Regions from separate parts of the Lactobacillus gasseri ATCC 33323 genome, predicted to be linked through region 2. Evidence: a T-box and tRNA genes for the amino acid it is inferred to sense, from the RefSeq annotation. Region 2 holds a T-box; the other regions hold tRNA genes.

Region 1 (10,140 bases), 170 kb from region 2:
TCTAGTCTTCAAAGCAAGCATTGCCTTAAAAATTACAGTTGAAGTTGGGTTAGTAACTGGAGTTACTCCAGCAATTACACCCTTAGGTTCAGCAATTTTGACTAATTGCTTTTCCTTATCTTCTTCAATAACACCTACAGTTTTCTCGTGGCGAAGACTGTTCCAAATATTTTCACTAGCGAACATGTTCTTGATCGTTTTGTCTTCTACTACACCACGACCAGTTTCCTCAACTGCCATTTTTGCAAGAAGGTAACTATTTTGCTCTCCAGCACTTGCAATAGCCTCACATATTTTGTCAACTTGTTCTTGATCGAAATCGGCCATCTCATCTAAAGCAACGTGAGCTTTTTCAACATAACCATCAATCATTTTATTTACATCAATTGTTTTTTCTTCTTTTGTAGCCTTTTTATCTTGCACCATCTAAATTGGGCCTCCTACTCGGAAATCTAGGCATATTTTTATGAACAATGACAGTATAGCGCCTATCTTAGACATTTGTAAATGACTTTGTGCACTCTTTTACAAATTCACAATATGATAAAAAGTAAGAAATAGCTGTTTTAAGTAATGATATCGTTTACATTTTTGATAATATTGAAAAATATTTCACAATATAACTTTGATTTACAATCTTATAAAAAATATTAAAACCTATACGTTTTAACTATTGTCATAGATTTTTATGTTAAAATTTTAATAAACTATGAAAGGAGTTTTACATCTTAATGTCAAAAAACAACTCAGAAACATCTGAGATTAAAACTATGAAGCGTAGTTTAACAAATACCCATATCCAACTAATTGCATTAGGGGGAACAATTGGAACTGGGCTTTTTCTAGGAGTCGGAAACAGTATTGAACTAGCAGGGCCAGCAGTAATTTTTATTTATTGCCTAGTTGGTTTCTTCCTTTTTCTTTTAATGAGAGCACTAGGAGAATTGATACTTTCTGATATTAAGAAAAATACCTATATCGATTTTATTACAGAATACCTAGGAAAAAGTATTGGTACAACAACTGGATATTTATATTGGTTTAGTTGGCTGACGTTAGCTATGGCAGAAATTACCGCTTTAGGTATTTACTTTCAATATTGGTGGCCAAATTTGCAAAGCTGGATTCCAGGATTGATTACTTTATTGGTTTTACTATCTATTAACCTAATTTCAGCTCGAGTATTCGGTAACTTAGAATTTAGCTTTGCAATTATTAAAATCGTAACAATTATTGCGTTTGTTATTCTAGTTTTTTATTTATTAATCACAAACTCTGCAACAAAATACGGACACGTAAGCTGGCAGAATATGGTTATTGATGGCGGAATTTTCGCTAAAGGTCCCAAAGGTTTTTTACTAGGTTTCCAAATGGTTATCTTCAGTTTTATCGGAGTTGAGTTAATTGGATTAACAGCTGCAGAAGCCAAAGAGCCTAAAAAAACAATTACTCGAGCAATTGATCAATTACCAATTAGAATCATTTTATTCTACGTCTTAGCAATTTTAAGTATCTTATTAGCTATCCCTTGGGATAAGGTGTCCACGTCTAGTTCACCTTTTGTTCAAGCATTAGGTGCTACTGGTATCAAAAATGCTGGCTCAATAATTAACTTTGTTGTAATAAGTGCAGCTATTTCATCAACCAATAGTTTTATCTATAGTGCAGGGCGGTTATTATTTTCAATAAATTACAAGGGTAAAACTAAATTAAGTAAGCATTTAGGAAAACTAGATCGGCGACAATTACCTAAAAATGCATTAATATTTTCAACAATTTTAATCGCTTTAGCACCACTTTTGAATTTCTTTTTAAAAGATACCTTTACTTTCATTTCTGCTACAGCGACCAGCATGTTTTTAGTAATTTGGTCAATCATGATCATTACCCATATGACTTATCGAAAGAAGACACCAGAAAATGAATTACCAACATTCAAAATGCCCTTATATCCTTTATCTGATGTGGCAGTATTAACTTTCTTTCTTGCTATGATTATCATTCTTTTAATTTTTCCAAATTATCGTATTCCAATGATTAGTGCAGGCATAATTTTTGTAGTACTCGTATGTATAACTCACTTTATACAGAAAAAAATGAATTAATTCTTTACAGTCTCTAGCTAACTCTAGAGACTTTTTTATATACTAATTAAACCTAACCAACAAAAAAGGAGAATGAAGTTATTTCTCCATTCTCCCTCTTTTATTTCTTCGCTTTACCTTACTCCGGCTGTCAGACTCGAACTGACGACAACCTGATTAACAGTCAGGTGCTCTACCAACTGAGCTAAGCCGGAATATTAAAAAAGAGCACGGCGACTGCCTACCCTCGCAGGCAGTTTCCCACCAACTACTCTCGGCGTTAAGAAGCTTAACTTCTGTGTTCGGCATGGGAACAGGTGTATCCTTCTTGCCATCGCCACCGTACTCTTTCTGAGCTTTTACACTCAAAACTGAATATAATCTTCCGCTCTAAACCTTTGAGCTTTGGTCAAGTGCTCGACTGATTAGTACTAGTCCGCTCCACATATCGCTATGCTTCCACTCCTAGCCTATCTACCTCATCGTCTTTAAGGTGTCTTACTGCTTACGCATCGGAAATCTCATCTTGAGGGGGGCTTCGCACTTAGATGCTTTCAGCGCTTATCCCTTCCATACATAGCTACCCAGCGATGCCTTTGGCAAGACAACTGGTACACCAGCGGTATGTCCATCCCGGTCCTCTCGTACTAAGGACAGCTCCTCTCAAATTTCCTACGCCCACGACGGATAGGGACCGAACTGTCTCACGACGTTCTGAACCCAGCTCGCGTGCCGCTTTAATGGGCGAACAGCCCAACCCTTGGGACCGACTTCAGCCCCAGGATGCGACGAGCCGACATCGAGGTGCCAAACCTCCCCGTCGATGTGAACTCTTGGGGGAGATAAGCCTGTTATCCCCAGGGTAGCTTTTATCCGTTGAGTGATGGCCTTTCCATGCAGTACCACCAGATCACTAAGCCCGACTTTCGTCCCTGCTCGAGGTGTACCTCTCGCAGTCAAGCTCCCTTATACCTTTACACTCTGCGAATGATTTCCAACCATTCTGAGGGAACCTTTGGGCGCCTCCGTTACATTTTAGGAGGCGACCGCCCCAGTCAAACTGCCCACCTGACACTGTCCTCCAGAACGCTCAGCTCTGCGAGTTAGAGGATCCATCAAACAAGGGTAGTATCCCAACATTGCCTCCAGTAAGACTAGCGTCCTACTTTCTCTGGCTCCTACCTATCCTGTACATGTTTAACAAATACTCAATATCAAGCTACAGTAAAGCTCCATGGGGTCTTTCCGTCCTGTCGCGGGTAACCCGCATCTTCACGGGTATTATAATTTCACCGAGTCTCTCGTTGAGACAGTGCCCAAATCATTACACCTTTCGTGCAGGTCGGAACTTACCCGACAAGGAATTTCGCTACCTTAGGACCGTTATAGTTACGGCCGCCGTTTACTGGGGCTTCAATTCAAACCTTCGCTTGCGCTAAGCTCTCCTCTTAACCTTCCAGCACCGGGCAGGTGTCAGCACCTATACGTCATCTTACGATTTTGCAGATACCTGTGTTTTTGATAAACAGTTGTTTGGGCCTATTCACTGCGGCTGATCTTTTACCATCAGCACCCCTTCTCCCGAAGTTACGGGGTCATTTTGCCGAGTTCCTTAACGAGAGTTCTCTCGCTCACCTGAGTGTTCTCCACTCGACTACCTGTGTCGGTTTGCGGTACGGGTAAAATTGCTCTGGCTAGAAGCTTTTCTTGGCAGTGTGACATCATGACCTTCGCTACTTTAATTTCGCTCCGCATCACAGCTTGATTTCTTTAGACAAGCATTTGACTCATCTTTCTTCTTACTGCTTGCACATGTATTTCCAGCAACATGCGTCATTAGCCTCCTGCGTCCCTCCTTTGCTCATATCGAACAATTTCAGTACAGGAATCTCTACCTGTTGTCCATCGGCTACGCCTCTCGGCCTTACCTTAGGTCCCGACTTACCCTGGGCGGACGAGCCTGCCCCAGGAAACCTTAGTCTTTCGGCGGATAGGATTCTCACCTATCTTTCGCTACTCATACCGGCATTCTCACTTCTAAGCGCTCCATTAGTCCTCTCGATCTAACTTCTCCGCACTTAGAACGCTCTCCTACCACGCATATCCTTTGATATGCATCCACAGTTTCGGTACTATGCTTAGCCCCGGTACATTTTCGGCGCAGCGTCACTCGACTAGTGAGCTATTACGCACTCTTTAAATGGTGGCTGCTTCTAAGCCAACATCCTAGTTGTCTACGCAACTCCACATCCTTTTCCACTTAGCATAGATTTGGGGACCTTAACTGGTGATCTGGGCTGTTTCCCTTTCGACTACGGATCTTATCACTCGCAGTCTGACTCCCGTGCATTGATATCTGGCATTCGGAGTTTATCTGGATTCAGTAACCCCTGACGGGCCCCTAGTCCAAACAGCGCTCTACCTCCATTATCATTCACACGAGGCTAGCCCTAAAGCTATTTCGGAGAGAACCAGCTATCTCCAAGTTCGTTTGGAATTTCACCGCTACCCACAACTCATCCCCGCGATTTTTAACTCACGTGGGTTCGGTCCTCCAGCGTGTTTTACCACGCCTTCAACCTGGTCATGGGTAGGTCACTTGGTTTCGGGTCTACGTCATGATACTCTCTCGCCCTCTTCAGACTCGCTTTCGCTCCGGCTCCGTCTTTTCTGACTTAACCTTGCACCATAACGTAACTCGCCGGTTCATTCTACAAAAGGCACGCCATTACACTTTAATGTGCTTTGACTACTTGTAGGCACACGGTTTCAGGTTCTCTTTCACTCCCCTTCCGGGGTTCTTTTCACCTTTCCCTCACGGTACTGGTTCACTATCGGTCACTAGTTAGTATTTAGCCTTGCGAGATGGTCCTCGCGGTTTCAATCGGGATTCCTCGTGTCCCGACCTACTCAGGATCCTGCTAAGTCTCTCTGCAATTTCGCTTACGGGGCTCTCACCCTCTCTGGCTTATCTTTCCAGATAATTCTGCTATCGCTTCAAGTGCTTTCCTGCAGTCCTACTACCCCAACTGGCAAGCCAGCTGGTTTGGGCTCTTTCCTGTTCGCTCGCCGCTACTTGGGAAATCGATTTTTCTTTCTCTTCCTGCAGCTACTTAGATGTTTCAGTTCACTGCGTCTTCCTTCAACAGCCTTAACAGCTCTTGATAATACCTCCCGGTATTGGGTTCCCCCATTCGGATATCTCCGGATCATTGCTTACTTACTGCTCCCCGAAGCCTTTCGTGGTTCGTCACGTCCTTCATCGGCTTCTAGTGCCTAGGCATTCACCATGCGCCCTTTTCTACTTGACCTATTTCAAGTTGAGTTTCTCTCTCTTCTCGGTCGCTCTTCAATCTGTTTTTTCGATTGTCTCGGTTTTTTGCTTTAGATTATATTCAGTTTTCAATGTACTAGCTCTCTGAGGTATTACCCTCAAAACTAAACAAAGTTTCTCAGTGTGCTTCCGCTTGGCTTTCTCGATGACTTCTCTTTAGTGCTCTCGCACTCTCCATCATCTTTCGCCTTCCTTAGAAAGGAGGTGATCCAGCCGCAGGTTCTCCTACGGCTACCTTGTTACGACTTCACCCTAATCATCTGTCCTACCTTAGACGGCTGACTCCTATAAAGGTTATCCCACCGGCTTTGGGTGTTACAGACTCTCATGGTGTGACGGGCGGTGTGTACAAGGCCCGGGAACGTATTCACCGCGGCGTGCTGATCCGCGATTACTAGCGATTCCAGCTTCGTGTAGGCGAGTTGCAGCCTACAGTCCGAACTGAGAACGGCTTTCAGAGATCCGCTTGCCTTCGCAGGTTCGCTTCTCGTTGTACCGTCCATTGTAGCACGTGTGTAGCCCAGGTCATAAGGGGCATGATGACTTGACGTCATCCCCACCTTCCTCCGGTTTGTCACCGGCAGTCTCATTAGAGTGCCCAACTTAATGATGGCAACTAATGACAAGGGTTGCGCTCGTTGCGGGACTTAACCCAACATCTCACGACACGAGCTGACGACAGCCATGCACCACCTGTCTCAGCGTCCCCGAAGGGAACACCTAATCTCTTAGGTTTGCACTGGATGTCAAGACCTGGTAAGGTTCTTCGCGTTGCTTCGAATTAAACCACATGCTCCACCGCTTGTGCGGGCCCCCGTCAATTCCTTTGAGTTTCAACCTTGCGGTCGTACTCCCCAGGCGGAGTGCTTAATGCGTTAGCTGCAGCACTGAGAGGCGGAAACCTCCCAACACTTAGCACTCATCGTTTACGGCATGGACTACCAGGGTATCTAATCCTGTTCGCTACCCATGCTTTCGAGCCTCAGCGTCAGTTGCAGACCAGAGAGCCGCCTTCGCCACTGGTGTTCTTCCATATATCTACGCATTCCACCGCTACACATGGAGTTCCACTCTCCTCTTCTGCACTCAAGTTCAACAGTTTCTGATGCAATTCTCCGGTTGAGCCGAAGGCTTTCACATCAGACTTATTGAACCGCCTGCACTCGCTTTACGCCCAATAAATCCGGACAACGCTTGCCACCTACGTATTACCGCGGCTGCTGGCACGTAGTTAGCCGTGACTTTCTAAGTAATTACCGTCAAATAAAGGCCAGTTACTACCTCTATCTTTCTTCACTACCAACAGAGCTTTACGAGCCGAAACCCTTCTTCACTCACGCGGCGTTGCTCCATCAGACTTGCGTCCATTGTGGAAGATTCCCTACTGCTGCCTCCCGTAGGAGTTTGGGCCGTGTCTCAGTCCCAATGTGGCCGATCAGTCTCTCAACTCGGCTATGCATCATTGCCTTGGTAAGCCGTTACCTTACCAACTAGCTAATGCACCGCAGGTCCATCCAAGAGTGATAGCAGAACCATCTTTTAAACTCTAGACATGCGTCTAGTGTTGTTATCCGGTATTAGCATCTGTTTCCAGGTGTTATCCCAGTCTCTTGGGCAGGTTACCCACGTGTTACTCACCCGTCCGCCGCTCGCTTGTATCTAGTTTCATCTGGTGCAAGCACCAAATTCATCTAGGCAAGCTCGCTCGACTTGCATGTATTAGGCACGCCGCCAGCGTTCGTCCTGAGCCAGGATCAAACTCTCATTTTCCTTCTTGAAAATGAGCTTTTTATCGTTTAGCTCTAAAACTTTCTTTGAGTTATCTCAAATTTATTGCTTGTGAATTGACTTCGCTTTTGTTTGGGATTTTTTATATCCCGCACACTTTCAGCGAAACTTTGTTCAGTTTTCAAGGTACTACCGTTGCCGTGTGACAACTTTTATATTATATCATGTCTCTTGAGCTTTGACAAGTTATTTTTCTTGCCCCTCATCTTTCTCAAATGACAGCTTTATAATATTATCATCTTTCTGCTCCCTTGACAAGCTCTTTGCTTGGCTTCCTGCCTCTGCTTCGCGCTTGCCTCAAACAGCATGTATTACTTTACAGACTTTAAATCAAAGGAAAATAAAATGCTCCATTAAAAAAAATGAAGCACATCTGCAAAGCGGAGATTGAGAGATTCGAACCCTCGCGCCGGTATAAACCGACCTACACCCTTAGCAGGGGCGCCTCTTCAGCCACTTGAGTAAATCTCCAATGGGCCTAAATGGACTTGAACCATCGACCTCACGCTTATCAGGCGTGCGCTCTAACCAGCTGAGCTATAGGCCCCTTTCCCTTTGAAGCGGGTAACGAGAATCGGACTCGCGACTAAAGCTTGGAAGGCTTTCGTTTTACCACTAAACTATACCCGCAACTTCTTGCTTCCTAATGGCGCGAGACGGAATCGAACCGCCGACACAAGGAGCTTCAATCCTTTGCTCTACCAACTGAGCTATCGAGCCATTACGGTCCCTACCGGATTCGGACCGGTGATCTCCTCCGTGACAGGGAGGCGTGATAACCCCTACACCAAGGGACCATATTGCGGGAACAGGATTTGAACCTATGACCTTCGGGTTATGAGCCCGACGAGCTACCAGACTGCTCCATCCCGCGATTTTTTTATATAAAAAAAGCCAAGATCCTATGGACCTTGTAGGACTCGAACCTACGACCCGACGGTTATGAGCCGTCTGCTCTAACCAACTGAGCTAAAGGTCCAAGCTTACCTCTATAGCGGCGGGGGGGATCGAACCCTCGACCTCCCGGGTATGAACCGGACGCTCTAGCCAGCTGAGCTACACCGCCATCCTGTAACTTCCTTTTTAAGCTACAATCGGGAAGACAGGATTCGAACCTGCGACCCCCTGGTCCCAAACCAGGTGCTCTACCAAACTGAGCCACTTCCCGAAGTGTGCACCCTGAAGGATTTGAACCTTCAACCTTCTGATTCGTAGTCAGACACTCTATCCAGTTGCGCTAAGGGTGCATCATTATATGCCGAGGACCGGAATCGAACCGGTACGGTTGTCACCAACCGCGGGATTTTAAGTCCCGTGCGTCTGCCAGTTCCGCCACCCCGGCATGATAATGATAAGCGGAAGACGGGATTCGAACCCGCGACCCCCACCATGGCAAGGTGATGTTCTACCACTGAACTACTTCCGCATTTTTTATTCAATTTTTATGCCGATTAAAGGACTCGAACCTTCGACCCCCTGTTTACAAGACAGATGCTCTACCAACTGAGCTAAATCGGCATGGTACGGGTGGTGGGACTTGAACCCACACGTCCGAAAACACTAGAACCTAAATCTAGCGCGTCTGCCAATTCCGCCACACCCGCTTGAGTTTTTCTGGGCCAATGAGTCGTGGCAGGCTCGAACTGCCGACCCTCTGATTAAAAGTCAGATGCTCTACCAACTGAGCTAACGACTCAATGGAGGATACAGGGCTCGAACCTGTGACCTCCTGCTTGTAAGGCAGATGCTCTCCCAGCTGAGCTAATCCTCCATTTAGCACGGCGACTGCCTACCCTCGCAGGCAGTTTCCCACCAACTACTCTCGGCGTTAAGAAGCTTAACTTCTGTGTTCGGCATGGGAACAGGTGTATCCTTCTTGCCATCGCCACCGTACTCTTTCTGAGCTTTTACACTCAAAACTGAATATAATCTTCCGCTCTAAACCTTTGAGCTTTGGTCAAGTGCTCGACTGATTAGTACTAGTCCGCTCCACATATCGCTATGCTTCCACTCCTAGCCTATCTACCTCATCGTCTTTAAGGTGTCTTACTGCTTACGCATCGGAAATCTCATCTTGAGGGGGGCTTCGCACTTAGATGCTTTCAGCGCTTATCCCTTCCATACATAGCTACCCAGCGATGCCTTTGGCAAGACAACTGGTACACCAGCGGTATGTCCATCCCGGTCCTCTCGTACTAAGGACAGCTCCTCTCAAATTTCCTACGCCCACGACGGATAGGGACCGAACTGTCTCACGACGTTCTGAACCCAGCTCGCGTGCCGCTTTAATGGGCGAACAGCCCAACCCTTGGGACCGACTTCAGCCCCAGGATGCGACGAGCCGACATCGAGGTGCCAAACCTCCCCGTCGATGTGAACTCTTGGGGGAGATAAGCCTGTTATCCCCAGGGTAGCTTTTATCCGTTGAGTGATGGCCTTTCCATGCAGTACCACCAGATCACTAAGCCCGACTTTCGTCCCTGCTCGAGGTGTACCTCTCGCAGTCAAGCTCCCTTATACCTTTACACTCTGCGAATGATTTCCAACCATTCTGAGGGAACCTTTGGGCGCCTCCGTTACATTTTAGGAGGCGACCGCCCCAGTCAAACTGCCCACCTGACACTGTCCTCCAGAACGCTCAGCTCTGCGAGTTAGAGGATCCATCAAACAAGGGTAGTATCCCAACATTGCCTCCAGTAAGACTAGCGTCCTACTTTCTCTGGCTCCTACCTATCCTGTACATGTTTAACAAATACTCAATATCAAGCTACAGTAAAGCTCCATGGGGTCTTTCCGTCCTGTCGCGGGTAACCCGCATCTTCACGGGTATTATAATTTCACCGAGTCTCTCGTTGAGACAGTGCCCAAATCATTACACCTTTCGTGCAGGTCGGAACTTACCCGACAAGGAATTTCGCTACCTTAGGACCGTTA
Region 2 (10,140 bases):
AATCTAAACTTGGATTATTAAATGGTCCTGGACCATATCCCTTGTGAACATACAAGTTATATGGAGATTCTACCTTAATATCCTTTAGGGTCAAAGAATGTTTATGCTTATTCAGTGCATACATGACTGAAATATCAGATTGAAGCGGCATATTTGCTTTAATTCGGTTAAAGAATACCCCAGCAATCATTCGACGATCCTTAGACTTAACACCTTCACGCTCAACTAAGGAAGCTAAAGTTAAAACTTCCTGCACAGTCAAATGCTTTTTCTTGATGGAACTATAGTATGGTTGTAAAACTTGATCAGTCTTATCAACCATTTGGTTAACTAGTTCTTTCAAAGAAGCTCCTTGATAGACATCATACTTAGCCGGGAAGAGATATCCTTCTAAGTGATAACGAACACCTTTACTGTTCATTGAACTAGTTAAAAGTTTAGGATATTGCTTTTCCAAACTCTTCATAAAGCTTTGATCTTTCATTAGCTTTAAGAAGTCTTGACGGCTATATTTCGTATTCTTACCAACTGTTGTAGCAATACTATCAATCGTTTGCCCTTCTTTTATCAAAACGTGACCGACAACTGGACGGCCACCTCCACCTTGCAATTGACTAACGATTTCTTTGTTATGCATCGAGGGTGAGAGATAGAAATTACCTGCCTGAAAATTGGTTGCACTATGGCTCTTTAACCAAAAGTTAAAGATAGTCGCATTTCTAATAATCTTTTTCTCTTGTAAAATCTGAGCAATCTGACTATTAGTTGCACCTGCAGGAATATGAACACTGACCACATCTTCATCATGACGATTGGCAGGCTGCAGAGCATAACCAACATAACAGCCCCCAATTAAGATAAACAAGACTAAAATGGCACCTAATCCGCTAAGAATCCAGCGGGTAACCTTTTTTGATGCTTGTTCTTCTAACTCATGATTTTTCTTTTTGTCCTGATTTAGCAAACGCTTTTCCTCCGAAAATCACAAAAATCTAAGACAATTATAGCAAAGCTCCCTGGAAAAGAATTAACGAACTTTAATCTTTAAACTTTCTTTCAGATCTGTTTCAATTTTTTCCATTGCTTTAGTAACTACTTCATCAGTCAATGTATCTTTTTCATTCAAGAAAGTTAACGAATATGAAATTGATTTATGTCCTGATTCAATTTGACTACCAGCATAAACGTCAATGACTTGAATATCATGAAGATACTTACCACCATTTAATTTAATTTGAGCTTCAATTTGGGCATTAGTTACTGCATTTGGCACTAATAATGATAAATCACGTTCAATTGCTGGGAACTTAGGAGCAGCTTTAGCTTTCATTCCCTTATTAAGCATTGAAACGATTGTGTCTAAATCAATTTCGTAGCCATAAATTTCACTTCCACGTAATGCCTTATCAAGGGTAGTAACAGTATGAGCAAGCATCCCAATTAAACCAACATATTGATCCTTAATGTAAATACCAGCAGTTCTAGTTGGGTGCATACCAACAATAACTTCTGCACGATATTCAACATCTGCATCCTTAATCCCGATTGCCCTAAATAAGTTAGTTAATTGACCTTTTACAAAGTAGAAATCAATCTTTTGATCTAAATGTTGCCAATTTGCTGACACAGTATGTCCTGAATAAAGAGCAGCTAAATGTTCATGTTCATTAAAAGTATTATTTTCATGATCATAAACTCTACCTTGTTCAAATAAAGCTAATTCCTTTTGCTTACGAGCCATATTATAGCTTGCAGCATCAACTAAACCAGTTAACAAGTTTTCTCTCATAGTTGAACGACTTGAATTCAATGGCCATTGAACTTCTACAACCGGCTTAGGATCTTTAGTAAATGAAATTGCTTTTTCTGGAGAAGTCAATGAATAAGAAATGGCTTCCATCATGCCTTGTCCTTGAACAATATCCTTAATTCTACGCATAGCAGTTTCTTTTTCTGAATAGCCACCATGTGTCTCAGCTAAAAGAGGTTGAGTAGACTTTAAGTTATCATAGCCATAAATTCTACCTACTTCTTCTACTAAATCTGCTGGAATAGAAATATCCCATCTTCTATTTGGAACTGTAACAACTAATTCATCTTCCGACCCATCAACAGTAAAGCCTAAGCGATCAAAAATCTTTTCCATTTCTGATCTGCTTAATTCTGTTCCTAATACCTTGTTAATGTATGAAACTGTAGTCTTAACTACTGAAGGATTTCTTTGCACATCAGTTGCCTTAATTTCACCCTCATTAACAGTACCATTTGCATCATTACGTAATAACAGAGCAGCAATATCTAAGGCTTTTTGAGTATTATCCCAGTTAACCCCTTTTTCAAAACGACTTGAAGCTTCAGTACGATTGGCATGACGTAAAGCAGATTTTCTAACGCTAGTTCCATCAAAAATAGCAGATTCTAAAATCACATCAGTCGTATCATCTTCTACTTCTGAATTTTTACCGCCCATTACACCAGCCATCATTACTGGCTTTTGACCATCGGTAATAATAATATCGTTTGGATCTAGTTCAACTTCTTTATCGTTTAATAAAGTAAGCTTTTCACCCTTGTTAGCTTTTCTAACCTCTAATTTACCATCTTTAAAAGTACGAGCATCGTAAGCATGCATTGGTTGTCCAGTTAGGAGCATTACATAGTTAGTTACGTCAACTACATTATTAATTGGTCGCAATCCTGCATTCCAAAGACGTCTTTGCATCCATAAGGGACTCTCGCCAATCTTAACATTTGAAACTTTTCTTAAGTAAAACTTAGGTGCTAATTTTTCATCAACTTTAGCATCTAATTCATTAGTCCATTCAGGACCATCTGCTTTAAGAACTACTGGCTCAATCTTAGGCTTTTTATCAACAATTGCGCCAACCTCATATGCTGCACCTTCCATTGATAAAGTATCAGCACGGTTTGGTGTAATATCAAAGTCTAAAATGTAGTCATCCATACCAAGTGCTTCATAAACTTCTTCACCTGGCTTTACATCAGAATCTTTAGGAAAGACAAAGATTCCATCCACATATTTTTGAGGAACATTTTTATCTGCAAAACCAATTTCTTGAAGACCACAAATCATTCCATTTGATTTAATTCCGCGAATTTTACCACGCTTAATCTTCTCATTACCTGCAATTCTGGCACCGTGCAAAGCAACAATCACATCTTCACCAGCTGCAACATTTGGAGCTCCACAAACAATTTGAATTGGTTCGTCTTCACCTACATCAACTTGACACTTATGTAAGTGAGTTCCTTCAATATCTTCACATTCTAAAATGTGACCAACTACTAACTTTTTTAAGCCTTCTGCTGGATGGTCTACTGATGCAATTTCGACACCAGTTCTAGTAATTTTTTCTCCTAAATCTTTAGGATCTTCGTCTAAATCAAGAAAATCTTTCAACCAGTTATATGAAACAAGCATTAATCTTCCTCCTTACGGAATTGTGCTAAGAAACGAACATCATTAGTGTAGAAATCACGAATATCAGAAATACCGTATTTCAAAATTGCAAAACGGTCCAAGCCTAAACCGAATGCAAAACCACCATAAACAGTTGAATCAACACCTGCGTTTTCTAAAACGTTAGGGTGAACCATTCCAGCACCAAGTACTTCAATCCAACCAGTATACTTACAAATTGGACATCCCTTACCATCACAGTTGAAACAAGAAACATCCATTTCTACAGATGGTTCAGTAAATGGAAAGTATGATGGACGAAGACGAGTTTTGCGATCTTGACCAAAGACATGCTTGGCAATCATTTCTAAAGTACCTTTAAGGTCTGACATAGTAACATTTTTATCAACTACTAAGCCTTCCATTTGTTGGAATTGGTGAGAGTGAGTCGCATCATCATCATCACGACGATATACCTTACCAGGACCAACCATCTTTAATGGCCCTTTAGAAAAATCATGCTTTTCTAAGACTCTTGCTTGATCCCCCGAAGTTTGAGTTCTAAGCAAATCTTCATTATCAATATAGAAAGTAGCTTGCATATCACGTGCAGGGTGGTCTTTAGGTAAGTTCATCATCTCGAAACAGTAGTGATCTGTTTCAATTTCTGGACCTTGTACTACCTTATATCCCATACCAATGAAGTAACTTTCCAAATCATCCAAAATAATATTGATTGGGTGCTTTGAACCTAAATGTCCTTCACGTCCTGGTAAAGTCACGTCAATCTTTTCTTCTTCTAATTTCTGAGCAATTATTGCCTGTAAGAAATGATCTTTTGCTTCATCTAATTGCTTTTGAAGAATATCACGAACTTGATTTACTTCTTGACCTACTTTTGGTCTATTTTCTGGAGCGATGTCTTTCATTGAGTGCAAAATCTGAGTTAATTCACCCTTGCGCCCCATTAATTCTACTCTAATCTTATCAAGCATTTTTTGATTTTCAGCTTGCTTGATTTGATCTAATCCTTCTTCTTTTAACTTATTTATTCTATCGAATAAGTCCATCTCATTTTCCTTTCCAACAAAAAAAGCTCCGTCCCAAAAGGGACGAAGCTTCGCGGTACCACCCTAGTTTGAACTAGCACAAAAAAGTGCGTGTTCACACTCTTTTCATATAACGGTGAAATACCGGAATTGATTAGATTCTGCTCCTAAGATGAAATTCATGCTTTTATCTTAAGTTTTTTCCACCAATAAAACTCTCTCTAAAAAGATATCTGCATTACTAATCTTAATCATTGCATTTAAGTATAATAGTATCTTAAATCTTTTTACTTAACTTTGCAATCATCTTCAGGCCCATTTATCAGCCCAATTATGAACTTGTTCAAAAACAGGCTGTAAGTCTGCGCCTTTCTGGGTCAAAGTATAGCTAATAATACCGCTCTTTTCATCAACTGTACGATTAACAATACCGTCCTTTTCTAGTTCTTTCAAACGTTCCACTAAAACTCGATCAGAACACTTACTAATACAACGTGCTAAATCCTTAAAACGCATTGCATTAGTATCGCACAAAGAGCTGATAATTAAACCATTCCATTTTTTACCAATAATTGCAAAAGCATCAATAAAATGCGAACACAGTGAGTAATCTTCTGGATCTGGACAGTCACCCATTTTAGTTTTGCTTTCAATTTCTTGGGACATCTATAATTCCTCCTAAAAAATCAAAATATTTTAGATCAATCTATACTAAAGATTATAGTAATATTACTTACTTAAAACAAGCTGTAAGCTTATGAAAAATGATAAATCATAATTCCTGCTGCTACAGCTGCATTTAATGACTCCGCCTTGCCTTTTATTGGAATATAAATCTTTTTATCTGCTGTCTCAATCACATCTTTACTTGCCCCATGGGCTTCATTTCCAATTACTAAAGCTAATTGAGGAACAGGAATGCAATTATTCAACGATTTTGCTGTCTTATCGAGAATACTTACATAAACTGGAATTCCATTTTCTTTAAAGCTACTAATTGCTTCTAAGATAGGATTTTGAACAATCTGAATATGGAATTGACTGCCTTGCATACTACGCTGAACTTTTGGATTATACAAGTCCACACTTTCTTCAGAAAGAACAACTCCATCAAATCCGGCTGCATCAGCTGTACGAATAATAGTACCAACATTTCCTGGATCAGTTAAATTATCCAAAACAACCCATTTTCCATATTCAAAACTAAATGATTTAGGTTGATTAATTGGTAAAACCATAAAAATATCTTGACTATTCTTAGTACTGCTCAAATGCTCTGCAATTGCATCAGTAATTTTAATTACCTTATCATCCTTCAGTCTATAACTAGTGGTAAGTTTTTCTAAAGCTTCTGATGTTCCTAAAATATAAAGATAATTTTCGTGATTCTTGAGTGCCTCTTCAACTAAATGAAAGCCTTCAATTAAATAAGTTTGAGTCTTTTTACGATACTTTTTCTGTTCTAACTTTCTAAGGTTCTTAATCGTGGGATTATTTACTGAATTAATTTCTATCATAATTTCTACTTCCTTCTAATCTAATATTTTAAATTACCTCGCTCAAAATTAACATGTTAAAATTTAAGTTAGAAGATAAAGAAAAGAGCGATATTTATGAAAACTGTCACAATGAAAGTTACCGGCCTTGTCCAAGGTGTTGGCTTTAGATGGACCACGCAAATGATTGCACAAGATTTAGGAATTACCGGAACTGTTAAAAATAATCCTGATGGATCAGTTTCTATTGTAGCTCAAGGGGAGGAGCTTCCTTTAGAACATTTTATTAAAAAAATTAAAGCTTCTCCTTCAGTAGCTGGACATGTAGATCATGTTGATTTAAATACAGTCTCTGATGCAGAAAAATTTACTCGCTTTAGTGTGGTTTATTGATACTTTAACAAATAACTAGTAAACTTTATTCCAGTAACAATAAAGTAGGAAAGGTTATAGTTAATGAAATCAAAAACTAAATATTTTAGTCTATTTGCCATGCTAACTATCTTGGCATTGATCCTAACTGGTTGTGCTAATAATAGTCAAAGTATCTATCAGGCACCTACCAGCGGACCATATGCCTGGGTTTTTAGTCTTTTTGGTAAGCCAATTCAAAATATCATGTTAGCTGTTGAGCATCAAATCGGTGGCTCAAACGGTGCTGGCTGGGCAATTATTATCATTACTTTCGTTGTTCAGTTAATTGTTATGCCGCTTCGTCTTGCATCTCAGCGCAAAATGACTACGCAACAAGAAAAGACTCAAAAACTTCAACCACAAATGAAGTTGATTCAAGAAGCACTTAAAAAACCCGGCTTAACTCAGCCGCAACAAATGCAAATTAGCCAACTTCAAATGCGAGTTTATAAAGATAATAATATGTCCATGATGGGTGGAATGGGATGTCTACCATTACTTATCCAACTGCCGATTATGATTGGGATCTATCAAGCAGTCGCTTATTCTAAAGAATTAGCCGCTTCAAGTTTCTTTGGTATTTCTTTGGGGCAACGCTCAATTGTCTTAACTATCATTGCTACCTTGCTTTATGTAATTCAAGGTTATCTATCAATGGTTGGAATACCTGAAGAACAGAAAAAAGCCATGCAGATGACTCTAATTTTGAGTCCAGCAATGACCTTCTTCATCAGTATTTCAGCTCCGGGTGCCTTAGCGCTTTACTTCTTAGTTGGTGGTTTAATTGCTATTTTGCAACAAGTAATTACTACTTTCATCATCATGCCAAAAGTAAAAAAAGACGTTGCAGCTGAATTGAATGAACGTCCCCTTAAGGTGGTAGTCACGCAAGAAACAATCGATAGTATTCTTAATACTACTACTTCATCAAATACTGGTAACGAGGCAGAAAAAGATCTTCATCAAGATTTGCGTGCACGAAATGCTGGTAAACAAAAACGTCCTCATAACTCTGATAAAGATTAATAATCAAATAAAAAGGAATCTACATAGATTCCTTTTTATTTATCATTTATTTTCTGATTTAGACTTCAACAAGGGAAATTCAATCATAAACTTACTACCTGAACCAAGTGTTGAACTAACACTAATTTTTCCATGGTAGCTTTCAACTAATTTTTGAGCAATAGCTAAACCTAGACCATTACCACCTTTTTCACGGGTTCGAGCTTTATCTACGCGATAGAAGCGATTGAAGATTTTATCCTGCTCATCAGGTGCAATTCCTTCGCCAAAATCTTGGACAGAAATTTTAACCTTATCTTTTTCAGTAGCAGCATCTACCAAAATTTCTTTGCGATCCGTGGAATACTTAATTGCGTTATCAATCAAAATAATCAAAATCTGCTCTAAATGGTTACGATAAATCTTGATAATTGTATCTGGTGCTAAGTCGCTGTCATCATATGTAATTGTAAAATCTTGATGAATCATTCTCATATCATTAACTGTTCGATTGAGAACTTCGTTAACATCAGCCGTTTTATCAGGATACTGTAAATCAACTTGCTCAGCTCTAGTTAAATCAAGCATCTCTTGAATCAAATGTTTCATTCGTTTGCTTTCTTGAAGAGAAGCTTGAATTGATTCTTCTAGGACTTGCGGATCATCTTTTCCCCATCGTTCTAGCAAATTCAAGTGTCCCTCAATAACAGCTACCGGCGTACGTAACTCATGAGATACATCCCCCACGAATTGCTTCTGTTGCTGCATATACGCCTGCATTCGATCTAGCATCTCATTAAATGAAATAGCTAATTCACCTAACTCATCATTTCGATGGAGATCTGGAACTCTTCGTTTATTAGTCGGATCTTCATTAATATCATGAGAAATCTGTGACATTTTTTTGATCGGCTGTACAACACTATTAACAATCAAATAGGATAAACCAACAAAAACAATAATTGCAATAATCGATAGACCAATCATCCAATTACGAATTGATTTTAAAACATGATTTTGTTGATCCATCGAATTATCAACAATTAAGTATCCTGTTAATCGGCGTGTTTTATCAGAAAAAATCTTCTGATAAATTTTCATATGGATTTTTCCTTTTGTGGTTTCTACCTTTAAAACATGATTCTCTGTCTTGCTAAAATGAGGCATTCCATTATCAGGAACATTTCCATTACTAAAAACCACATCTCCACTTGGGTTATAAATAGTAATACTTGTATCTCGATTCGACAAAGTCGCTAGCACATCATCATTAAAGACATTTCCCCCATCATTTGAAGTAATAGGGGTTTGACCTTCCAAAATTCGATTAGTATTAGGCGAAAGCTGAGGAACTACATTTGAAATCTGGAGACTTGTCGGGATTTCCACCAATCTTCTCTGAAAGGTGGTAGCGACACTTTCAGTCAAATTTCTTTCCTGCGAAACAATTTGCTGTTTCACCAAAGAATAAATTGCAATTGAAAATATAACAAAAGAGACCGTAATTGTCGCTGCAACTAAGCTTACCCACTTAAAGGTTAGCGAGGACTTGAGGGTCTCTTTGGTAGATTTATTTTGCTTCTTCACGTGCTTCATCATTTTCATCCGTTCTTACCATATAACCGGTACCACGGACAGTCTTGATGTATGAAGGACGGCCCGGTACATCGATTTTATTACGTAAATAACGTACATATACTTCGACAACATTAGTTTCAATTTTAGATTCAGGTCCCCAAATCTTATTTAAAAGTTGCTCTCTAGTAACAACATTATTTTTATTTTCAATTAATGTCATTAACAAGTTGTACTCACGCTTAGTCAAATCGACTGTACTATCTCCGCGATGAACGATGCGGTTAGCTGTTTCAATGGTTAGATCATTAAAATGAACAACTTTTTGAACCCCCATCGTATCGCCCATAGCTCTCTTTTCAATTTGTACTCTTCTTAAGACTGCACGTAAACGAGCCAACAATTCTTCGATTGCAAAAGGCTTAACAATATAGTCATCAGCCCCGTGATCTAAGCCAGAAACTCGATCAATTACTGAATCTCTTGCAGTCATCATAATAATTGGAGTAGTTTTTTCTTGGCGAACGCGACGAGCAATTTCTAATCCGTTAAGATCCGGCAACATTAAATCAAGTAAGATTGCATCGAAGTCTTCGTTTAATGCTAAATCTAATCCTTTTCGACCGTTTCCTTCAACTTGAGTTTCATATTTTTCATGTCTTAATTCTAGTTCTACAAAACGGGCAAGATTTTTTTCATCTTCAATAATCAGAATTTTACTCATTATTTTCTCCACTACTATATTAATCTGGTTAAAAATTTTATTAATAAATTAATATTAAATTTAAAAATACATTAATGCAAGAGGTTATTCCTTGTTTTTTTCATCTTTGAATAAATCTTTAAGCTTAGCAAAGGCTGGATTTTCTTTATTTGATTGTTCTTCTTGATAAGCCGCTTGAGAAATAACCTTCCATCCTTTTCCTTCAGGGAAATCACCTTCATTTTTTTCCTGAGGAGTCAGGATCACTGATGGCAAACTTAATAATAAGTTATCTTCTACAGCTTTTTGAAGATCAATTTTATCATCTTTAACAGTTACGATAGTATCTTCTTCATCAAGTTGTTCTTGAGTTGGCTCAACTTCACTATAATTTTCAGTAAAATTAAACTTTTGATGCAATTTTACTGGTTTTAAGCTTCTAGTAGATGGGGCAACTACATCTGCTTCTACAGTGAA
Region 3 (10,140 bases), 190 kb from region 2:
GAATAGGATTTGAACCTATGACCTTCGGGTTATGAGCCCGACGAGCTACCAGACTGCTCCATCCCGCGATGATTAAGGAGGATGTGGGATTCGGACCCACGCGCGGGCAGAACCCGCCTGACGGTTTTCAAGACCGTTCCCTTCAGCCGGACTTGGGTAATCCTCCATTTATACCATCTTTAATATGGTAATGACCCGTACGAGATTTGAACTCATGTTACCGCCGTGAAAGGGCGGTGTCTTAACCACTTGACCAACGGGTCGTTTTTTAACGTACTTATTAATCATACTCTATTTATAAAGTGATGTCAACAAGTTTTTATTTTTTTGATGCGTTGTTTTGTGTTACTCTCCGCATCAGCAATAACTATATTACTAAAAACACTCAGTTGATGCAACCCCTAATTTGAACTTTTTTTCTTTTATTGCATTTTTACTCTCTGTTATTTAACAAAGGTGCTACACTGAGCATATATGGAGGTATGTTATGTCTAGTAAAAGATGTATTATTGACAATAAAAGCAGCAAAAAACTATTAAAGTTAGCTGATGGAAACTTAATTTGCGAAGATCATGCGAAATTAACACCTTGGCAAAAAGAAGAATTAATTGAAAAAGATGCTAATCAAGTTAATGAGTATATAGATAATCTGACCAATAAATATTTGACCGAACATGGAGTTAAAAATACTGAATCATCCTATAAGTCTCTTCTTCACAAAACTGCTGAAAGTGATTTACTAGAAGGAGTTTCGCCAGAAGAGACTTTAAAACTACAAAACTGGATCTTAATTAAGCAAAACAATGAAATTATTCGTTTACTTAAAGATTTAAAAACTAAAAATAAATAAATTATTTTTATATTGAGATTATCCTACTAAATCTTCAGATTGATGAAATCCTTGATTTAGCGGGATTTTTATTTTTAGCAAAAATCTAAATCTAAAGTCAACTAAAAATGATCTTTTTCTCAAGATGCTTTTATTAAGCTCTAAATATACTGACTAACATACTTTTAAAAAGACATATATAACTAATTTAGGGTTTTGCTTTAGTTTTTAAGGTAAATATACTCAAAATATGCAAAATTTTTCTAATAATTAAATTTATCCTTATACAAAAATCGATACTATCACATGCATAATCTCTTTTTCTTGAAATAAAAAAAGTACATTGGAAACTCCAATGTACTTAATGCAAAGCGGAGATTGAGAGATTCGAACCCTCGCGCCGGTATAAACCGACCTACACCCTTAGCAGGGGCGCCTCTTCAGCCACTTGAGTAAATCTCCAATGGGCCTAAATGGACTTGAACCATCGACCTCACGCTTATCAGGCGTGCGCTCTAACCAGCTGAGCTATAGGCCCCTTTCCCTTTGAAGCGGGTAACGAGAATCGGACTCGCGACTAAAGCTTGGAAGGCTTTCGTTTTACCACTAAACTATACCCGCAACTTCTTGCTTCCTAATGGCGCGAGACGGAATCGAACCGCCGACACAAGGAGCTTCAATCCTTTGCTCTACCAACTGAGCTATCGAGCCATTACGGTCCCTACCGGATTCGGACCGGTGATCTCCTCCGTGACAGGGAGGCGTGATAACCCCTACACCAAGGGACCATATTGCGGGAACAGGATTTGAACCTATGACCTTCGGGTTATGAGCCCGACGAGCTACCAGACTGCTCCATCCCGCGATTTTTTTATATAAAAAAAGCCAAGATCCTATGGACCTTGTAGGACTCGAACCTACGACCCGACGGTTATGAGCCGTCTGCTCTAACCAACTGAGCTAAAGGTCCAAGCTTACCTCTATAGCGGCGGGGGGGATCGAACCCTCGACCTCCCGGGTATGAACCGGACGCTCTAGCCAGCTGAGCTACACCGCCATCCTGTAACTTCCTTTTTAAGCTACAATCGGGAAGACAGGATTCGAACCTGCGACCCCCTGGTCCCAAACCAGGTGCTCTACCAAACTGAGCCACTTCCCGAAGTGTGCACCCTGAAGGATTTGAACCTTCAACCTTCTGATTCGTAGTCAGACACTCTATCCAGTTGCGCTAAGGGTGCATCATTATATGCCGAGGACCGGAATCGAACCGGTACGGTTGTCACCAACCGCGGGATTTTAAGTCCCGTGCGTCTGCCAGTTCCGCCACCCCGGCATGATAATGATAAGCGGAAGACGGGATTCGAACCCGCGACCCCCACCATGGCAAGGTGATGTTCTACCACTGAACTACTTCCGCATTTTTTATTCAATTTTTATGCCGATTAAAGGACTCGAACCTTCGACCCCCTGTTTACAAGACAGATGCTCTACCAACTGAGCTAAATCGGCATGGTACGGGTGGTGGGACTTGAACCCACACGTCCGAAAACACTAGAACCTAAATCTAGCGCGTCTGCCAATTCCGCCACACCCGCTTGAGTTTTTCTGGGCCAATGAGTCGTGGCAGGCTCGAACTGCCGACCCTCTGATTAAAAGTCAGATGCTCTACCAACTGAGCTAACGACTCAATGGAGGATACAGGGCTCGAACCTGTGACCTCCTGCTTGTAAGGCAGATGCTCTCCCAGCTGAGCTAATCCTCCATTTAGCACGGCGACTGCCTACCCTCGCAGGCAGTTTCCCACCAACTACTCTCGGCGTTAAGAAGCTTAACTTCTGTGTTCGGCATGGGAACAGGTGTATCCTTCTTGCCATCGCCACCGTACTCTTTCTGAGCTTTTACACTCAAAACTGAATATAATCTTCCGCTCTAAACCTTTGAGCTTTGGTCAAGTGCTCGACTGATTAGTACTAGTCCGCTCCACATATCGCTATGCTTCCACTCCTAGCCTATCTACCTCATCGTCTTTAAGGTGTCTTACTGCTTACGCATCGGAAATCTCATCTTGAGGGGGGCTTCGCACTTAGATGCTTTCAGCGCTTATCCCTTCCATACATAGCTACCCAGCGATGCCTTTGGCAAGACAACTGGTACACCAGCGGTATGTCCATCCCGGTCCTCTCGTACTAAGGACAGCTCCTCTCAAATTTCCTACGCCCACGACGGATAGGGACCGAACTGTCTCACGACGTTCTGAACCCAGCTCGCGTGCCGCTTTAATGGGCGAACAGCCCAACCCTTGGGACCGACTTCAGCCCCAGGATGCGACGAGCCGACATCGAGGTGCCAAACCTCCCCGTCGATGTGAACTCTTGGGGGAGATAAGCCTGTTATCCCCAGGGTAGCTTTTATCCGTTGAGTGATGGCCTTTCCATGCAGTACCACCAGATCACTAAGCCCGACTTTCGTCCCTGCTCGAGGTGTACCTCTCGCAGTCAAGCTCCCTTATACCTTTACACTCTGCGAATGATTTCCAACCATTCTGAGGGAACCTTTGGGCGCCTCCGTTACATTTTAGGAGGCGACCGCCCCAGTCAAACTGCCCACCTGACACTGTCCTCCAGAACGCTCAGCTCTGCGAGTTAGAGGATCCATCAAACAAGGGTAGTATCCCAACATTGCCTCCAGTAAGACTAGCGTCCTACTTTCTCTGGCTCCTACCTATCCTGTACATGTTTAACAAATACTCAATATCAAGCTACAGTAAAGCTCCATGGGGTCTTTCCGTCCTGTCGCGGGTAACCCGCATCTTCACGGGTATTATAATTTCACCGAGTCTCTCGTTGAGACAGTGCCCAAATCATTACACCTTTCGTGCAGGTCGGAACTTACCCGACAAGGAATTTCGCTACCTTAGGACCGTTATAGTTACGGCCGCCGTTTACTGGGGCTTCAATTCAAACCTTCGCTTGCGCTAAGCTCTCCTCTTAACCTTCCAGCACCGGGCAGGTGTCAGCACCTATACGTCATCTTACGATTTTGCAGATACCTGTGTTTTTGATAAACAGTTGTTTGGGCCTATTCACTGCGGCTGATCTTTTACCATCAGCACCCCTTCTCCCGAAGTTACGGGGTCATTTTGCCGAGTTCCTTAACGAGAGTTCTCTCGCTCACCTGAGTGTTCTCCACTCGACTACCTGTGTCGGTTTGCGGTACGGGTAAAATTGCTCTGGCTAGAAGCTTTTCTTGGCAGTGTGACATCATGACCTTCGCTACTTTAATTTTGCTCCGCATCACAGCTTGATTTCTTTAGACAAGCATTTGACTCATCTTTCTTCTTACTGCTTGCACATGTATTTCCAGCAACATGCGTCATTAGCCTCCTGCGTCCCTCCTTTGCTCATATCGAACAATTTCAGTACAGGAATCTCTACCTGTTGTCCATCGGCTACGCCTCTCGGCCTTACCTTAGGTCCCGACTTACCCTGGGCGGACGAGCCTGCCCCAGGAAACCTTAGTCTTTCGGCGGATAGGATTCTCACCTATCTTTCGCTACTCATACCGGCATTCTCACTTCTAAGCGCTCCATTAGTCCTCTCGATCTAACTTCTCCGCACTTAGAACGCTCTCCTACCACGCATATCCTTTGATATGCATCCACAGTTTCGGTACTATGCTTAGCCCCGGTACATTTTCGGCGCAGCGTCACTCGACTAGTGAGCTATTACGCACTCTTTAAATGGTGGCTGCTTCTAAGCCAACATCCTAGTTGTCTACGCAACTCCACATCCTTTTCCACTTAGCATAGATTTGGGGACCTTAACTGGTGATCTGGGCTGTTTCCCTTTCGACTACGGATCTTATCACTCGCAGTCTGACTCCCGTGCATTGATATCTGGCATTCGGAGTTTATCTGGATTCAGTAACCCCTGACGGGCCCCTAGTCCAAACAGCGCTCTACCTCCATTATCATTCACACGAGGCTAGCCCTAAAGCTATTTCGGAGAGAACCAGCTATCTCCAAGTTCGTTTGGAATTTCACCGCTACCCACAACTCATCCCCGCGATTTTTAACTCACGTGGGTTCGGTCCTCCAGCGTGTTTTACCACGCCTTCAACCTGGTCATGGGTAGGTCACTTGGTTTCGGGTCTACGTCATGATACTCTCTCGCCCTCTTCAGACTCGCTTTCGCTCCGGCTCCGTCTTTTCTGACTTAACCTTGCACCATAACGTAACTCGCCGGTTCATTCTACAAAAGGCACGCCATTACACTTTAATGTGCTTTGACTACTTGTAGGCACACGGTTTCAGGTTCTCTTTCACTCCCCTTCCGGGGTTCTTTTCACCTTTCCCTCACGGTACTGGTTCACTATCGGTCACTAGTTAGTATTTAGCCTTGCGAGATGGTCCTCGCGGTTTCAATCGGGATTCCTCGTGTCCCGACCTACTCAGGATCCTGCTAAGTCTCTCTGCAATTTCGCTTACGGGGCTCTCACCCTCTCTGGCTTATCTTTCCAGATAATTCTGCTATCGCTTCAAGTGCTTTCCTGCAGTCCTACTACCCCAACTGGCAAGCCAGCTGGTTTGGGCTCTTTCCTGTTCGCTCGCCGCTACTTGGGAAATCGATTTTTCTTTCTCTTCCTGCAGCTACTTAGATGTTTCAGTTCACTGCGTCTTCCTTCAACAGCCTTAACAGCTCTTGATAATACCTCCCGGTATTGGGTTCCCCCATTCGGATATCTCCGGATCATTGCTTACTTACTGCTCCCCGAAGCCTTTCGTGGTTCGTCACGTCCTTCATCGGCTTCTAGTGCCTAGGCATTCACCATGCGCCCTTTTCTACTTGACCTATTTCAAGTTGAGTTTCTCTCTCTTCTCGGTCGCTCTTCAATCTGTTTTTTCGATTGTCTCGGTTTTTTGCTTTAGATTATATTCAGTTTTCAATGTACTAGCTCTCTGAGGTATTACCCTCAAAACTAAACAAAGTTTCTCAGTGTGCTTCCGCTTGGCTTTCTCGATGACTTCTCTTTAGTGCTCTCGCACTCTCCATCATCTTTCGCCTTCCTTAGAAAGGAGGTGATCCAGCCGCAGGTTCTCCTACGGCTACCTTGTTACGACTTCACCCTAATCATCTGTCCTACCTTAGACGGCTGACTCCTATAAAGGTTATCCCACCGGCTTTGGGTGTTACAGACTCTCATGGTGTGACGGGCGGTGTGTACAAGGCCCGGGAACGTATTCACCGCGGCGTGCTGATCCGCGATTACTAGCGATTCCAGCTTCGTGTAGGCGAGTTGCAGCCTACAGTCCGAACTGAGAACGGCTTTCAGAGATCCGCTTGCCTTCGCAGGTTCGCTTCTCGTTGTACCGTCCATTGTAGCACGTGTGTAGCCCAGGTCATAAGGGGCATGATGACTTGACGTCATCCCCACCTTCCTCCGGTTTGTCACCGGCAGTCTCATTAGAGTGCCCAACTTAATGATGGCAACTAATGACAAGGGTTGCGCTCGTTGCGGGACTTAACCCAACATCTCACGACACGAGCTGACGACAGCCATGCACCACCTGTCTCAGCGTCCCCGAAGGGAACACCTAATCTCTTAGGTTTGCACTGGATGTCAAGACCTGGTAAGGTTCTTCGCGTTGCTTCGAATTAAACCACATGCTCCACCGCTTGTGCGGGCCCCCGTCAATTCCTTTGAGTTTCAACCTTGCGGTCGTACTCCCCAGGCGGAGTGCTTAATGCGTTAGCTGCAGCACTGAGAGGCGGAAACCTCCCAACACTTAGCACTCATCGTTTACGGCATGGACTACCAGGGTATCTAATCCTGTTCGCTACCCATGCTTTCGAGCCTCAGCGTCAGTTGCAGACCAGAGAGCCGCCTTCGCCACTGGTGTTCTTCCATATATCTACGCATTCCACCGCTACACATGGAGTTCCACTCTCCTCTTCTGCACTCAAGTTCAACAGTTTCTGATGCAATTCTCCGGTTGAGCCGAAGGCTTTCACATCAGACTTATTGAACCGCCTGCACTCGCTTTACGCCCAATAAATCCGGACAACGCTTGCCACCTACGTATTACCGCGGCTGCTGGCACGTAGTTAGCCGTGACTTTCTAAGTAATTACCGTCAAATAAAGGCCAGTTACTACCTCTATCTTTCTTCACTACCAACAGAGCTTTACGAGCCGAAACCCTTCTTCACTCACGCGGCGTTGCTCCATCAGACTTGCGTCCATTGTGGAAGATTCCCTACTGCTGCCTCCCGTAGGAGTTTGGGCCGTGTCTCAGTCCCAATGTGGCCGATCAGTCTCTCAACTCGGCTATGCATCATTGCCTTGGTAAGCCGTTACCTTACCAACTAGCTAATGCACCGCAGGTCCATCCAAGAGTGATAGCAGAACCATCTTTTAAACTCTAGACATGCGTCTAGTGTTGTTATCCGGTATTAGCATCTGTTTCCAGGTGTTATCCCAGTCTCTTGGGCAGGTTACCCACGTGTTACTCACCCGTCCGCCGCTCGCTTGTATCTAGTTTCATCTGGTGCAAGCACCAAATTCATCTAGGCAAGCTCGCTCGACTTGCATGTATTAGGCACGCCGCCAGCGTTCGTCCTGAGCCAGGATCAAACTCTCATTTTCCTTCTTGAAAATGAGCTTTTTATCGTTTAGCTCTAAAACTTTCTTTGAGTTATCTCAAATTTATTGCTTGTGAATTGACTTCGCTTTTGTTTGGGATTTTTTATATCCCGCACACTTTCAGCGAAACTTTGTTCAGTTTTCAAGGTACTACCGTTGCCGTGTGACAACTTTTATATTATATCATGTCTCTTGAGCTTTGACAAGTTATTTTTCTTGCCCCTCATCTTTCTCAAATGACAGCTTTATAATATTATCATCTTTCTGCTCCCTTGACAAGCTCTTTGCTTGGCTTCCTGCCTCTGCTTCGCGCTTGCCTCAAACAGCATGTATTACTTTACAGACTTTTCTCCTTTTCGTCAACCCTTTTTTCTAAAAATTAGCAATATTTTTTTGGAGTGCTAATCTAGTGCTATCTTATCCTATGTCAAATAAAAAAAATGGTATTCCCACATCTTTTGATGTTTGAATACCATTTCCTTTTATATTTAAATTTTATTCACCAAATTTTGGTTCTTTAGTAATTACTTTCATACCATGCATGTATGGTTGTAATGCTTCGGGTACGTTTACAGTTCCATCTTCATTTTGGTAATTTTCTAAAATAGCTGCTACAGTTCTACCTACAGCTAGACCTGATCCATTCAAAGTATGAGCTAAATGAAGCTTACCATTTTCATCACGATAACGAATTAAGCTACGACGAGCTTGGAAATCTGTACAGTTTGAACAGCTTGAAATTTCACGATATTTATCTTGAGCTGGCATCCATACTTCAAGGTCATAAGTTTTAGCACTAGTAAAACTTGCATCCCCAGTTGAAAGGGCAACAACATGATATGGTAAGCCGAGCTTTTGAAGTAAATGTTCAGCATTATGCGTTAATTTTTCCAATTCATCCCATGAACTGTCTTCATCAACAATTTTTACCATTTCAACTTTTCTAAATTCGTGCATTCTAATCAATCCACGAGTGTCACGTCCTGCAGATCCCGCTTCACTTCTAAACGCTGGAGAGAATGCAGTAACATTAATTGGTAATTGCTTTGCATCTAAAATCTTGCCACGGAAGTAGTTAACTAATGGAACTTCTGCAGTTGGAATTAAAGTTAAATCACGTGGCTTATCAGGATCATCATTATCAACAATTGTATAAACATCTTCAGTGAATTTAGGGAATTGACCAGTTCCTTGCATAGAAGCATCATTTACCAAGTATGGTGGGATCACTTCAGTATAACCATCTTTAGTATTTTCATCTAAGAAGAAATTTGAAACTGCACGCTCAAGTAAGGCACCAGCACCTTTATAGTAAACAAAACGGGCGCCTGAAACCTTAGCAGCAGTATCCCAGTCTAAAATATTTAATTCAGTACCAATTTCCCAGTGAGGCTTTGGTTCAAAATCAAACTTAGTTGGTTCATTCCATTTACGAACCTCTTCGTTATAGCTTTCATCTGGTCCAATAGGATCTGAATCTGCTGGGAAGTTAGGTAAACGAAGTAAAATATACTTTTGTTTTTGAGTAAGGTCTTCTACTTCTTTATCTAAATCCTTAATTTCTTTTCCGACTTCACGCATTGTCTTAATAGCATCGCTGGCGTCTTCTTTATTACGCTTAGCTTGTGCAATTTGATCGGATACTTCATTACGCTTTTGCTTTAATTGCTCGCTCTTAGTTAAAGCCTCACGTCTTTCTTTATCAATAGCCACTAATTTGTCTAATTCTTCTGGCTTTATTCCACGTGTAGCTAATTTCTTCTTTGACCAGTCTAAATTCTCTCGAATTACCTTTATGTCTAACATATTTCCTCCTTAAAATAAAAAAAGCCAATTCATCCCTCTTACTGGGACGAATCGACTTACACGGTTCGCGGTACCACCCAAATTTGGTTAAAAATACCACACTCAAAAAAGCGATAACGGTGCTAACCGTGTAGAATTACCTACCCAATACTCGAAATCTGGAAACGACTTTTTACTCATTCACACCAGCCATGAGCTCTCTGAAATTAGTCTTAGGATTTCATGTTTATCTGCATTATATCATGCCAATCCTGTGGTGTTAACAAATAATATTTTTCTTGATAATTAAAAAGCGAAGAAATCATTGAATAATCAGTTGTATAAACATATCTAAAACCTAGTTTTTTTAGCAATCTTTGTGAGTTTTCATTAGAAACAAAGGTTCCGGCCCAAATTTGATTTTGGTGTAATTTTTCAAAAGCAAAATTGATTATCAGCTTCAAAGCCTCTGTCATTAATCCTTGATGCCAATAATTTTTATCTAATAAAAAGCCTAAATCTTTTGTCATCAATAAACCGTTATATTCATCTAATCCACGTTCATATAACTCAACTAATCCTATTAAGCGACTATTTTCTTTCAATACTATTCCATAACTATATGGCCTTTCCCTATATTGACAAATGCTTTTTTGAGCAGCAGTTAAATCTTCTAGATATTGATAACCAGCACTTTTATGATAAACACTATCTTGACCCCACTTGAGTAATGTGGGCGCATCCCTTGTCTCAATTTTTCTTAAAATAATTCGTTTACTTTCAAGCATTACTTGCCTACTAACTTTACTAACCATTTAGCGCCATAAACTAATCCCAAGCTATAAGCTGCAATTGTCCAAGGTTTTCCTAATAAAATTATCCATAA

What was found. A T-box is a leader RNA that pairs with one kind of tRNA and senses whether it is charged. The one in region 2 lies ahead of pheS (phenylalanine--tRNA ligase subunit alpha), so its partner is inferred to be a tRNA-Phe.
Region 1: it has a tRNA-Phe gene. The T-box ahead of pheS (phenylalanine--tRNA ligase subunit alpha) is inferred to sense a tRNA for this amino acid. The anticodon was not compared.
Region 3: it has a tRNA-Phe gene. The T-box ahead of pheS (phenylalanine--tRNA ligase subunit alpha) is inferred to sense a tRNA for this amino acid. The anticodon was not compared.

Annotation. Positions count from the first base shown of each region.
Region 1 covers NC_008530.1:1,553,540-1,563,679, forward strand. Annotated here, with positions in the region: gene adhE (bifunctional acetaldehyde-CoA/alcohol dehydrogenase) at 1-426, opposite strand, end outside; gene LGAS_RS07680 (amino acid permease) at 732-2,105, shown strand; tRNA gene LGAS_RS07685 (tRNA-Asn) at 2,227-2,299, opposite strand; rRNA gene rrf (5S ribosomal RNA) at 2,313-2,429, opposite strand; rRNA gene LGAS_RS07695 (23S ribosomal RNA) at 2,490-5,395, opposite strand; rRNA gene LGAS_RS07700 (16S ribosomal RNA) at 5,616-7,188, opposite strand; tRNA gene LGAS_RS07705 (tRNA-Ser) at 7,588-7,677, opposite strand; tRNA gene LGAS_RS07710 (tRNA-Ile) at 7,680-7,753, opposite strand; tRNA gene LGAS_RS07715 (tRNA-Gly) at 7,766-7,836, opposite strand; tRNA gene LGAS_RS07720 (tRNA-Phe) at 7,854-7,926, opposite strand; tRNA gene LGAS_RS07725 (tRNA-Asp) at 7,931-8,003, opposite strand; tRNA gene LGAS_RS07730 (tRNA-Met) at 8,007-8,080, opposite strand; tRNA gene LGAS_RS07735 (tRNA-Ile) at 8,112-8,185, opposite strand; tRNA gene LGAS_RS07740 (tRNA-Met) at 8,199-8,272, opposite strand; tRNA gene LGAS_RS07745 (tRNA-Pro) at 8,301-8,374, opposite strand; tRNA gene LGAS_RS07750 (tRNA-Arg) at 8,380-8,453, opposite strand; tRNA gene LGAS_RS07755 (tRNA-Leu) at 8,463-8,548, opposite strand; tRNA gene LGAS_RS07760 (tRNA-Gly) at 8,561-8,632, opposite strand; tRNA gene LGAS_RS07765 (tRNA-Thr) at 8,652-8,724, opposite strand; tRNA gene LGAS_RS07770 (tRNA-Leu) at 8,726-8,810, opposite strand; tRNA gene LGAS_RS07775 (tRNA-Lys) at 8,830-8,902, opposite strand; tRNA gene LGAS_RS07780 (tRNA-Val) at 8,905-8,977, opposite strand; rRNA gene rrf (5S ribosomal RNA) at 8,983-9,099, opposite strand; rRNA gene LGAS_RS07790 (23S ribosomal RNA) at 9,160-10,140, opposite strand, start outside.
Region 2 covers NC_008530.1:1,386,263-1,396,402, forward strand. Annotated here, with positions in the region: gene mltG (endolytic transglycosylase MltG) at 1-964, opposite strand, end outside; gene pheT (phenylalanine--tRNA ligase subunit beta) at 1,028-3,442, opposite strand; gene pheS (phenylalanine--tRNA ligase subunit alpha) at 3,442-4,491, opposite strand; T-box leader at 4,527-4,734, opposite strand; gene LGAS_RS06845 (winged helix-turn-helix transcriptional regulator) at 4,780-5,136, opposite strand; gene LGAS_RS06850 (TrmH family RNA methyltransferase) at 5,226-5,987, opposite strand; gene LGAS_RS06855 (acylphosphatase) at 6,084-6,359, shown strand; gene yidC (membrane protein insertase YidC) at 6,423-7,406, shown strand; gene LGAS_RS06865 (HAMP domain-containing sensor histidine kinase) at 7,449-8,990, opposite strand; gene LGAS_RS06870 (response regulator transcription factor) at 8,956-9,684, opposite strand; gene LGAS_RS06875 (DUF177 domain-containing protein) at 9,769-10,140, opposite strand, start outside.
Region 3 covers NC_008530.1:1,574,100-1,584,239, forward strand. Annotated here, with positions in the region: tRNA gene LGAS_RS07860 (tRNA-Met) at 1-68, opposite strand, end outside; tRNA gene LGAS_RS07865 (tRNA-Ser) at 76-166, opposite strand; tRNA gene LGAS_RS07870 (tRNA-Glu) at 192-263, opposite strand; gene LGAS_RS07875 (hypothetical protein) at 488-850, shown strand; tRNA gene LGAS_RS07880 (tRNA-Ser) at 1,202-1,291, opposite strand; tRNA gene LGAS_RS07885 (tRNA-Ile) at 1,294-1,367, opposite strand; tRNA gene LGAS_RS07890 (tRNA-Gly) at 1,380-1,450, opposite strand; tRNA gene LGAS_RS07895 (tRNA-Phe) at 1,468-1,540, opposite strand; tRNA gene LGAS_RS07900 (tRNA-Asp) at 1,545-1,617, opposite strand; tRNA gene LGAS_RS07905 (tRNA-Met) at 1,621-1,694, opposite strand; tRNA gene LGAS_RS07910 (tRNA-Ile) at 1,726-1,799, opposite strand; tRNA gene LGAS_RS07915 (tRNA-Met) at 1,813-1,886, opposite strand; tRNA gene LGAS_RS07920 (tRNA-Pro) at 1,915-1,988, opposite strand; tRNA gene LGAS_RS07925 (tRNA-Arg) at 1,994-2,067, opposite strand; tRNA gene LGAS_RS07930 (tRNA-Leu) at 2,077-2,162, opposite strand; tRNA gene LGAS_RS07935 (tRNA-Gly) at 2,175-2,246, opposite strand; tRNA gene LGAS_RS07940 (tRNA-Thr) at 2,266-2,338, opposite strand; tRNA gene LGAS_RS07945 (tRNA-Leu) at 2,340-2,424, opposite strand; tRNA gene LGAS_RS07950 (tRNA-Lys) at 2,444-2,516, opposite strand; tRNA gene LGAS_RS07955 (tRNA-Val) at 2,519-2,591, opposite strand; rRNA gene rrf (5S ribosomal RNA) at 2,597-2,713, opposite strand; rRNA gene LGAS_RS07965 (23S ribosomal RNA) at 2,774-5,679, opposite strand; rRNA gene LGAS_RS07970 (16S ribosomal RNA) at 5,900-7,472, opposite strand; gene serS (serine--tRNA ligase) at 7,965-9,275, opposite strand; gene LGAS_RS07980 (GNAT family N-acetyltransferase) at 9,488-10,042, opposite strand; gene LGAS_RS07985 (TVP38/TMEM64 family protein) at 10,042-10,140, opposite strand, start outside.